3 regions of the Glaciecola sp. MF2-115 genome follow, and region 3 is predicted to be linked to each of the others. Evidence: predicted binding sites of a transcription regulator. Region 3 holds the regulator's gene; each other region holds the start of a gene.
The links. Region 3 encodes FliA, which starts transcription of late flagellar genes. Its sites were predicted from a motif close to CTAAAGNTNNNNNNNNNNNNGCCGATA; they were not measured.
Positions count from the first base shown of each region.

Region 1: a site for FliA is predicted at 1,518-1,544, ahead of ACKLNX_RS14110 (flagellar protein MotY). Genes of this name have one in related genera too.
Region 2: a site for FliA is predicted at 1,316-1,342, ahead of ACKLNX_RS06180 (DUF3530 family protein). Genes of this name have one in related genera too.

Region 1 covers NZ_JBLBVM010000055.1:205,027-208,309, forward strand. Annotated here, with positions in the region: gene ACKLNX_RS14095 (Grx4 family monothiol glutaredoxin) at 1-321, shown strand, start outside; gene ACKLNX_RS14100 (bacterioferritin-associated ferredoxin) at 430-624, opposite strand; gene rnt (ribonuclease T) at 696-1,337, opposite strand; gene ACKLNX_RS14110 (flagellar protein MotY) at 1,577-2,440, shown strand; gene gloA (lactoylglutathione lyase) at 2,444-2,827, opposite strand; partial or broken gene ACKLNX_RS14120 (endonuclease III) at 2,899-3,144, opposite strand.
Region 2 covers NZ_JBLBVM010000045.1:29,990-33,272, reverse strand. Annotated here, with positions in the region: gene ACKLNX_RS06185 (TonB-dependent receptor) at 1-1,195, shown strand, start outside; gene ACKLNX_RS06180 (DUF3530 family protein) at 1,383-2,417, shown strand; gene ACKLNX_RS06175 (hypothetical protein) at 2,559-2,882, shown strand; gene ACKLNX_RS06170 (diguanylate cyclase) at 2,889-3,283, opposite strand, start outside.
Region 3 covers NZ_JBLBVM010000055.1:82,829-86,111, forward strand. Annotated here, with positions in the region: gene flhF (flagellar biosynthesis protein FlhF) at 1-258, shown strand, start outside; gene ACKLNX_RS13550 (MinD/ParA family protein) at 255-1,106, shown strand; gene ACKLNX_RS13555 (RNA polymerase sigma factor FliA) at 1,118-1,846, shown strand; gene cheY (chemotaxis response regulator CheY) at 1,898-2,281, shown strand; gene ACKLNX_RS13565 (protein phosphatase CheZ) at 2,312-3,070, shown strand; gene ACKLNX_RS13570 (chemotaxis protein CheW) at 3,083-3,283, shown strand, end outside.

The sequences.
Region 1 (3,283 bases), 120 kb from region 3:
ACTATAGATAAAATTAAAGAACAAATTGCAGAAAACCCAGTCTTATTGTACATGAAAGGCTCTCCTAAACTGCCAAGTTGTGGTTTCTCTGCTCAAACTGTTCAAGCTTTGATGAGTTGTGGTGAGCAGTTTGCGTACGTTGATATTCTGCAAAATCCAGATATTCGAGTTGAATTGCCAAAATATGCTGACTGGCCAACATTTCCACAATTGTGGGTGAAAGGTGAGTTAATAGGCGGTTGTGACATTATTTTAGAAATGTTCCAACAAGGTGAGTTGCAGCCATTGTTGAAAGAAGCTGCGGTTAAAGCTGAAGATTAATTTTTATTTACGTACTCTAAAATAAAATTTTCACAATAAAAAAGCCTCGAAAGAGGCTTTTTTATTGAATCGTGTTACTTGAACGGTAGCTAGAGTTTTAAGTAAGGCTTAGCCTACGTCCATGAATAAGGTTTCATCTACAATAGTGTTATCGATAATTTCTTGTGCTAATTCAACGCATTTTCCGCACTGACTACCAAGTTCCATGATTTGCTTTAGTTCGCGCATATTACCCACGCCATGTGTTTCCACCGCGCTTTTAATTTGCTTATCAGTTATGCCATAACACATACAAACGAACATCAAGAATCACCTCTTAATCAATATGCAAATGATAATAATTCACATTTAGATTGAATGCAAGCTTTTTGCGATTAATTCTCAATTAGATTTGGAAGTGGCCATCCACCTAAGTTTTTGTAGCGATTTACAATATAACAAAATAATTCAGCGGTGCGCTCTGTATCATATAATGCGGAATGTGCTTCGGATTGATCAAAAGGTATTCCCGCGGCTTGGCATGCCTTAATCAGGACTGTTTGCCCGAGCGCTAATGCCGCTAGTGATGTTGTATCAAATGAAACGAAAGGGTGGAATGGTGTGCGCTTAATATTCTGCCTGGCAATAGCTGCATTAACAAAGCCTTGATCGAAACTCGCATTGTGAGCGACGATAACCGAACGTTGGCACTCAGCTTCTTTTTGATGTTTACGAATATGCTTACATAGGTTTTTCATGACAGTGTTCTCATCGAGAGCGCCACGTAAAGCACAGTTTGGGTCAATACCGTTAAACTCTATCGCCGCTTGTTCAATGTTTGCACCTTCAAAAGGTTCCACATGTTCATGAAAGGTGGTGTCAGGAACGAGGTCTCCTTGCGCATCAAACTTCAATGTGACGGCCGCAATTTCTAGCAGCGCATCCGTGCTTGCATTAAAACCAGCTGTCTCTACATCAATAATGACGGGGAAATAACCTCTAAATCGATCTTGAAGCTTAGGTTTAGTCGTTGTCATGAAATACTTATAAATCCCTAGAGTGCATATTAATGTGATTGAAATAAAAGAAGGAAGCTTTGGTAGCATTGAGCAGGTAAGCTAAGTACATGACTCAAAAGCTTTTTTACGAAATCAAAGCGCAAACTCTCATCTATACTTTGTTTTATAGGATTATTTACGCCAGATTTGTCAGCAATTCTAAACATTTTATTCAAATTGTCGATACCTTATCTAAGTTCTCGGAGATTGAATCTACAATGAAAAAATACTTATTAAGCTTTATTTGTTTACTTCCCATGCTTGCGTCAGCAAATTTGCGTGAGTACAACGCGTCCGTAGAAAACTCCGAATGGATGCTTGGTGAGCAAACCCGCTTAATGTGTGAACTAAAGCATCCCATACCAGGTTATGGAGTGGCTTCTTTCGTGACAGAAGCCTCAAAACAACTTAATTTAGAATTCGTCCTCGATATGCTCCGTCTCCCAAATAAATACGATAGTGCGACGGTTTATTCTGTGCCGCCGAGGTGGATGCCTGGTGCTCTTCAAAAAACGATAGGAACAATGAGTTTACGCAAGCAATATGATGGTGATCTTCCGTCAGAATCCGCTTGGGAAATGCTGACAGAACTAGAGAAAGGGTATTGGCCCACCATTCATTATCAAGATTGGAGTAATCGATACGATTCGGTCGCTGTTGCTCTTAATGCTAGCAATTTCGACAATTCATATTTTGCATTTTCTGAATGCGTTGCCAATTTATTACCCTATAGTTTTGAAGATATTGCATACACAGTATTAACGTATAAAAAGAGCAGTGTGGAGCTCACCAACTATTCAAAACGACGTTTAGATATGATTGGTGACTATTTAAAAGAAGATATTGAACTGGAGTTAGTATTGCTAGATGGTTACTCAGATAGCTATGGCGGCTCTTGGAACAATGAGCAATTATCGATCCGCAGAGCCAACGAAATTCGTGATTACTTCGCTTCTCAAGGTGTTGATACAACACGAATTGAAGTGACAGGGCATGGTGAGAAGCGGCACATCTCACCAAATGATAACGAACTGTCGAGAGCGAAAAACCGTCGTGTGATAATTCAACTCGCCAAGTTATAAGCTTTACTTCTCTTGGATGAGTTCGATAGCGTAGCCATTCGGGTCCCTAACAAAGGCAATGATAGTTTCACCGCCTTTCACTGGCCCTGGTGCACGGTAAACGTCACCACCTTTAGCGCTGATTTCGTCACAAACAGCATATATATCATCAACGCCGATGGCTAAATGTCCAAAGGCATCTCCGTGCTCATAATCCGTCTTACCCCAGTTATAGGTGAGTTCAATGACAGTGTTATTGTCTTCATCGCCGTAGCCAAGGAATGCCAGAGTATATTCGTATTCTTTATTGTCACTTTGACGAAGAAGCTTCATACCGAGTGTTTCTGTATAGAATTGGATGGATTTTTGTAGATCACCAACGCGCAACATAGTATGTAATAGTCTCATTTTTTTCCTTTAGTGGTTCATTCAAAGAATTAATCGAATTTTAAATGTTATCACTTTTTGTTGCAGGAGGTTTATTCAGTTTTGTTTTTAAACTCACATAAATCTTGGATAATGCAGTTACCACATCGTGGTTTTCGAGTAATACATGTATATCTTCCATGCAAAATTAACCATTGATGAACATCCACTTTAAACTCTTTTGGTACCACTTTTAGTAGTTTTTCATCGACTTTGTCGACATTTTTACCCATCGCGAGCTTAGTACAGTTACCGACACGAAAGATATGCGTGTCAACAGCTATGGTTGGCCAGACAAAAGATAATAAAACTAGATATTGAAGTGTTTCTCATGTTGGCATATTTGAGGCGGCATGGAACTTTATGAATTTAAATAATGTTACAAATAGTTCCTTGCATGATATGTAATACCTATCTATTTTTGGCAACAGCTTTCGC
Region 2 (3,283 bases), on a different contig from region 3:
TGAGGGTGTGTACGGCTTAGCGCCAAATACCTTCTTCGCAGCTGATCAATACATCAACAGCGAGTTTACTCAAGACAACCAAGCTTATTCACTTTTCGTTAGTTTAGATTATGACCTTAGTGAAGCACTTACAGCAACCTTCGGCGCAAGCTACACGAAAGATGAGAAAGCTGTCACGATTGCCTCTGATAACCAAGAAGTCTTATCTTCAATTGATTTTGATACTGATCCAACTTTATTTGGTGTGCCACTTACATCAATTCCTACATTGGCCCCCTTTGTACCCACTTTGAAAGGCGTGCAGTTTTTACCACCACAACTCGTATTTCCAAATGAAGTTGAAAATGGCAAAAGCTCGGACAGCAAAGCAACTTGGAGTGTGCGTTTAGCGTATGAGCTCAATAAGAATGTTAACTTCTTTGCAACTGCAGCGACTGGTTTTAAAGGTACATCTTGGAACTTATCGCGCGATACACGTCCGTTCCCTGGTGACGCAAGCGCAATTGCAAGTGCAGGTTTGACTCAAGCTAACCAAAGCTACGGTACGCGTTATGCTGGCCCTGAAGAAACTAAAGTGTATGAGTTAGGCATAAAAACAAGATTTAGTAATGCGGCTATCAACATTACAGCTTTTGACCAAACGATTAATGGCTTCCAATCAAGCACCTTTGTTGGAACAGGGTTCGTATTAGCGAATGCTGGTAAGCAATCGACCAAAGGTGTTGAGTTTGATTCTAAATTTAATGCTACTGATTCAATCGATATTACTCTTGCAGGTATGCTTTTAGACCCGATTTACGATTCTTTCGTAGGTGCGTCTGGCTTAACCGGCCCGACCGATTTATCGGGTGAGAAACCTGCTGGTATTCCAGAGCGTACATTTAACGCTGGTATTACGTATAACTTCGAGTTTGATAACGGCATGTTCGGTTACATTCGCACCGACTATCAATACGAAAGTGAAGTGCGCTTAGTATCAAATGTACCTGCGGAGTTGACTCGAACTGTCAGTACTATAAATGCTAGTGCAGGTTTGACCATGGAGAATGGTTTAAGCTTTCAAATTTGGGTGCGTAATTTGAACAACGATGAGTATTACTTATCTGCGTTCCCACCACCGATTCAAAGCGGTAGTTTCAATGCGTATCCAAATCAACCTAGACTCGTTGGCGCATCAGTGTCATACGAATTCTAAACTTGATATTTACTTAATATGAAAGCAGCTTTCGAGCTGCTTTTTTTATGCCAAAATAACGCCTTAGTAGTACTAATTTCTATTTTTATGTAACTAAGGTTTTAAATAAAATTAAAAAGGTTAAACGTCTTAAATCGCGGGCCGATAAACTATTATTACACATGACTAACTGACTGAACTTATATCTATGCAGAATCCAAGCAATAGAGCTAATTTTCAACACAAACGGTGCCCTAAATTGCTCCGTGCTATCTCTTTTAGTCATCTATTGTGCTGTTTAATTTGCTTTCTCCTAGCTTCGCCACTCGACGCAAACGCTCAGTCAGCTTCTTTTGCAGAAAAGACAGCGCTCGATATTAAAAATCAAATGCATAACGATGAGTTTACTTTAATAGAAATAGGTGACAACAGTATGCCAATTCTAATCTCCTTGTCGGAACAACCCATAACGAAAGGCGTCGTCATGATCATAGGGGATGCAGACTCACCTTTAGGTAAAAAGGACTCTTTGGTTCATGTTGCAAAAACACTACCCGCACTTGGATGGACAACTGTCGTAATGCCCTCACTAGGGTTACGATCAGGTCCTAACATCGCCTTCCCGATAGAGCGAACAGATACAGCAGTAACAAAGGCACAACCTGACAGCCCCGATACCGAAAACTCAGCTGTTGAACTCAACGCCGTTGAGGGCAACCCTGCAAGCGAAGAAGACGAAGAGGATAAACCGACAAACGCAGTCGAAACGATTAATAGTCTTTCAGCACGGCCAGCAATCACAGAGGCTGAGTTGATAGTTTATTCACAAGAAGTTGAGGCCTATATTGAGTCAGTTCTACAACATATGAAATTGACCATGGGTCATCGCATTGTTGTCACACAAGGCATTACCGCAGCTACGATAACGAAGTTAATTGTTGATAAGCCTACCTCGTCGAATATTGATGCACTTGTCATTAACAACCCTTATTGGCCAATTCGGAAGCTGAATAATAAGGTGCCAATGCTTATCGCTCAAACTCCTATTCCTGTACTTGATCTCACCAGCTATTGGGACAACAGCTGGAGTAAGCAAACAGCTGCCAAGCGTGAAATTGCGGCACGCACAGAGCTTAAGGAAGTTTATCGCCAAGTAGAAATAGTTGGGCAAAGCTTCGACCAACGACAAATGGAATACATCTCTCGGCAAATAATAGGTTGGACCGCCTATTTGGGTTGGTAAAAATTAGGATATCTTTATTTTGTTATTTAATTCCCAATAATACAAAGACTTAAACTTAATCATCCCTACAAAGCTCACGAATTAAATTTATCTACCTATACTTTAATCATACTTCCGTCGAATTATCATTGGCACACTATTTTGTTAGTTCAAAATTTTATAGATAACAAAGCAGAGCAGCTTGTATTCTACTTACGTTCTTATTGGCAGAACAAGTTGCCCTATGCTGAGCTTGAGTGTTTTTTATGGGACACGTTTGAAGAGTGGACGCTGGTTAAAAATCAACATTCACAGCCATATAGTCACAAAGAACGGATTTTCTGGCATGTGCTGCACCAAGCTCACTATTGGGAGGAGCCCTTAATACGCAATGACGACTGCATTAAAGCCCAATTGTCGATGTGTGTATTGTTTTTAGAAGGGCAAGGACTCTGCCCCTTAGATGTTGTAGGGATACGACCTTAAAGGATTTTAGCTGCCATTACTGTGCGCAAGTACCACTCTGTTTCGTCCGCCTTCTTTTGCTTCGTACAATGCTTTATCTGCATCTTCAAGCCAAAGAACAGCTTCTCTGTAGTCGCTCGAAAACTGCGCTATACCAATACTGATTGTATATTTTATTGCGATATCTTCGTATTGAACTGCATCTAAGGAAACGAGTTTTCTTAGTCTTTCAGCCATAATATTTGCTGTCTTCTCTGTAGTTTCAGGAAGAATAATAACAAACTCTTCTCCACCATAACGACCACAAATGTCAGTTTCACGTGTCGCTAACTCAATAGACTTTGCTAAACGCTGAATGACCAAATCACCCGCGTGATGTCCGTATGTATCATTAACTTTCTTGAAATGATCTATATCGAGCA
Region 3 (3,283 bases):
CAAGCGTATAAGAATATAAACTTAACTGGCTGTATTTTCAGTAAATTAGATGAATGTTACAGTCTAGGTGAAGCACTTAGTGTAGTGATTGAAAATGACCTTAGGCTAAGCTACGTAACGGATGGACAGCGAGTGCCAGAAGACATTAAGTTAGCAGATGCGAAAAATTTAATAATGGTAGCGTCAAAACTTTATAAAAAGTACGCTTTGGCGCATACTAAGCTATCCATCTCTGATGAAGGCGTCAGAGCAGTATGATAGAAGACCAAGCGAGTAGCTTAAGAAAAATGAATCAATCCAAATTAATTAAAGTCATGGCAGTCACCGGTGGTAAAGGTGGAGTGGGTAAAACCAACGTGTCTTTGAATCTAGCCATTTCATTGGCTAAAAAAGGTAAACGTGTGATGGTGCTCGACGCCGACTTAGGTCTAGCCAACGTCGATGTGTTACTTGGTTTGCGTGTAGATAAAAATTTATCCCATGTTTTGAAAGGCGAATGCACCTTAGACGATATTCTGGTAACGGGTCCTCACGGTGTAAAAATTGCGCCGGCAACATCAGGCTCGCAATCAATGGCTGAGCTGGGTTCTACTGAACATGCAGGCTTAATTAGAGCTTTTAGCGAATTACGCACAGAGATAGATGTACTCATTGTTGATACTGCTGCGGGCATTTCCGACATGGTAATGAGTTTTTCAAGGGCCGCACAAGACGTCGTTGTTGTTGTCTGTGACGAACCCACATCTTTGACGGATGCGTATGCACTGATTAAAATTCTTAACCGTGAGCACGGTGTTTTCAAGTTTAAAGTCGTTGCCAATATGGTGCGAAGTGATAAGGAAGGTAAAGAGCTTTTTAGCAAGCTTTCCAAAGTGACAGGGCGATTTTTGGATGTTGCATTAGAGTTGGTTGGAGTTATTCCATTCGACGAAAATATTCGTAAATCTGTACGCAAACAAGCTGCTATCGTTGATGCATATCCGTCATCGCCTGCAGCGGTGGCGATTGCTAGCCTAGCTGAAAAATCCATGATGTGGCCAATACCAGAACAACCTGGTGGGCATTTGGAGTTTTTCATTGAGCAGTTAGTGTCGAGAAACGAGTAGGTAATTAATCAGTGAGTAACAAAGTGGCAGTCTATCAACAACAAATTGATAAAAACCAATTGGTGGAGCGACACGCGCCCTTGGTGAAAAGAATTGCTCATCATCTTATGGCAAGGTTGCCAGCGAGCGTCCTTGTGGATGACTTGATTCAAGCAGGGATGATTGGCTTGCTCGAAGCAGCAAGAAACTTTGATGGTTCTAAAGGTGCGAGTTTTGAAACATTTGCAGGAATCCGTATACGCGGTTCTATGCTAGATGAAATTCGCAAAGGTGATTGGACTCCTCGTTCAGTGCACAAGAACAGTAGAGCGATAACGGAAGCGATATCTCAAGTGGAAAAAGCCACAGGTCGTGATGCTCGAGACATTGACGTCGCGGAAAGGTTACAAGTTCCGGTGCAAGAATATCATCAAATGTTGCGAGAAGTTAACGCTGGCAAGTTAGTTGGGATTGAAGATCTCGGCGTTAGCGAAGACGTTCTCACCACGGACGCCACGAAAGGCGAAGACAGTCCTTTTGAAAATATGGTGCAAGGATCATTTCAGAAAGCGCTGGCTCAAGCGATAACAACATTACCAGAGCGAGAAGCAATCGTCCTCTCATTGTACTATGACGAAGAATTAAATTTACGTGAGATTGGTGAAGTCCTTGAAGTCAGCGAATCACGAGTGAGTCAAATTCACAGTCAAGCGATGTTAAAGTTAAAGTCGAAAATGCAGTCATGGCGAACCGTCGACTAAGTTGGCTGCGTTTTATTTTTATAGTTAATTTGTACCTCAGCGGAGGCAGTTTTGGATAAGAATATGAAAATCCTAGTTGTTGATGATTTTTCAACAATGCGGCGTATCATTAAGAATTTGTTAAAAGACCTTGGCTTTACAAGCATTCAAGAAGCGGATGATGGTAATACTGCGTTGCCGATGCTTGTTCAAGGTGATTTTGATTTTGTGGTAACAGATTGGAATATGCCTGGGATGCAAGGTATTGACTTGCTTCGCGCTATTCGAGCTGACGAAAACTTAAAACATTTACCTGTTCTAATGGTTACCGCGGAAGCGAAAAAAGAGCAAATCGTTGCTGCTGCGCAAGCTGGTGTAAATGGTTACGTAGTCAAACCTTTTACTGCGGCTACATTGAAAGAGAAGTTAGAAAAGATTTTTCAGCGTCTTGGTTAACAGCGATATTTCTTAATGGGGTAACGTTGAATGACAACGACCGACAGAGACTTAGTTTCGTTAGAAGAAGCGAAGCAATTAGTTGCATATCTTGAAAATGGTGATCGCAAGCAAGCTAACGCACTGGTTGACACCATCACTATGCGAGAAGCAGGAGAACTGTTTACTGAAGTAGGTATCTTGACCCGCCAGTTACATGATTCCTTGAGCGTGTTTGAGGCTGATGATCGCATTTCTACGTTGACGCAAGATGAAATTCCAGATGCGCAAACTAGACTAAATTACGTGATCGATGAAACTGAAAAAGCAGCCAACATAACGATGGATGCTGTTGAGAAAAGCATGCCTCTTACCGAAGGCTTAAACAAGCGCTTACTTGATATTATGCCTGAATGGCAGAAATTGATGAGTCGCCAAATGGAGCTAGGTGAATTCAAACAGCTATGTAATGAGCTCGATCAATTCCTAATTGATGCTACGCGAGACACCTCAACTCTCAGTTCTATGTTATCTGAAATACTACTGGCCCAAGGTTATCAAGACCTCACTGGACAAGTACTGCGCCGTGTTATCGAAATAGTGAAAGATGTTGAAGATAATTTAGTCGCTATGCTGACAGCGTTTGCTGATGTCGATAGGAAAGAAGATTTTAAAGATAATTCTCAACCTTCTAAGAAAAAGACCGATACAATAAAAGCCGAAGGGCCGATTATCGATGCAGAAACTCGCGACGACGTAGTAAGTGGACAAGACGACGTTGACGATTTACTGTCAAGTTTAGGGTTTTAGGGGAGCCGACGAATGTCGTTTGAAGTTGACGAGGAAATAATGCAAGATTTTCTGGTGGAAGCCGGAGAAATACTTGAGCAGCTCCAGGAACAACTTGTTGATCTTGAGAATAATCCAGAAGACGGAGAATTACTCAATGCAATTTTCCGTGGTTATCATACAGTCAAGGGTGGTGCTGGATTTTTAGCATTAACAGAACTCGTTGATATCTGT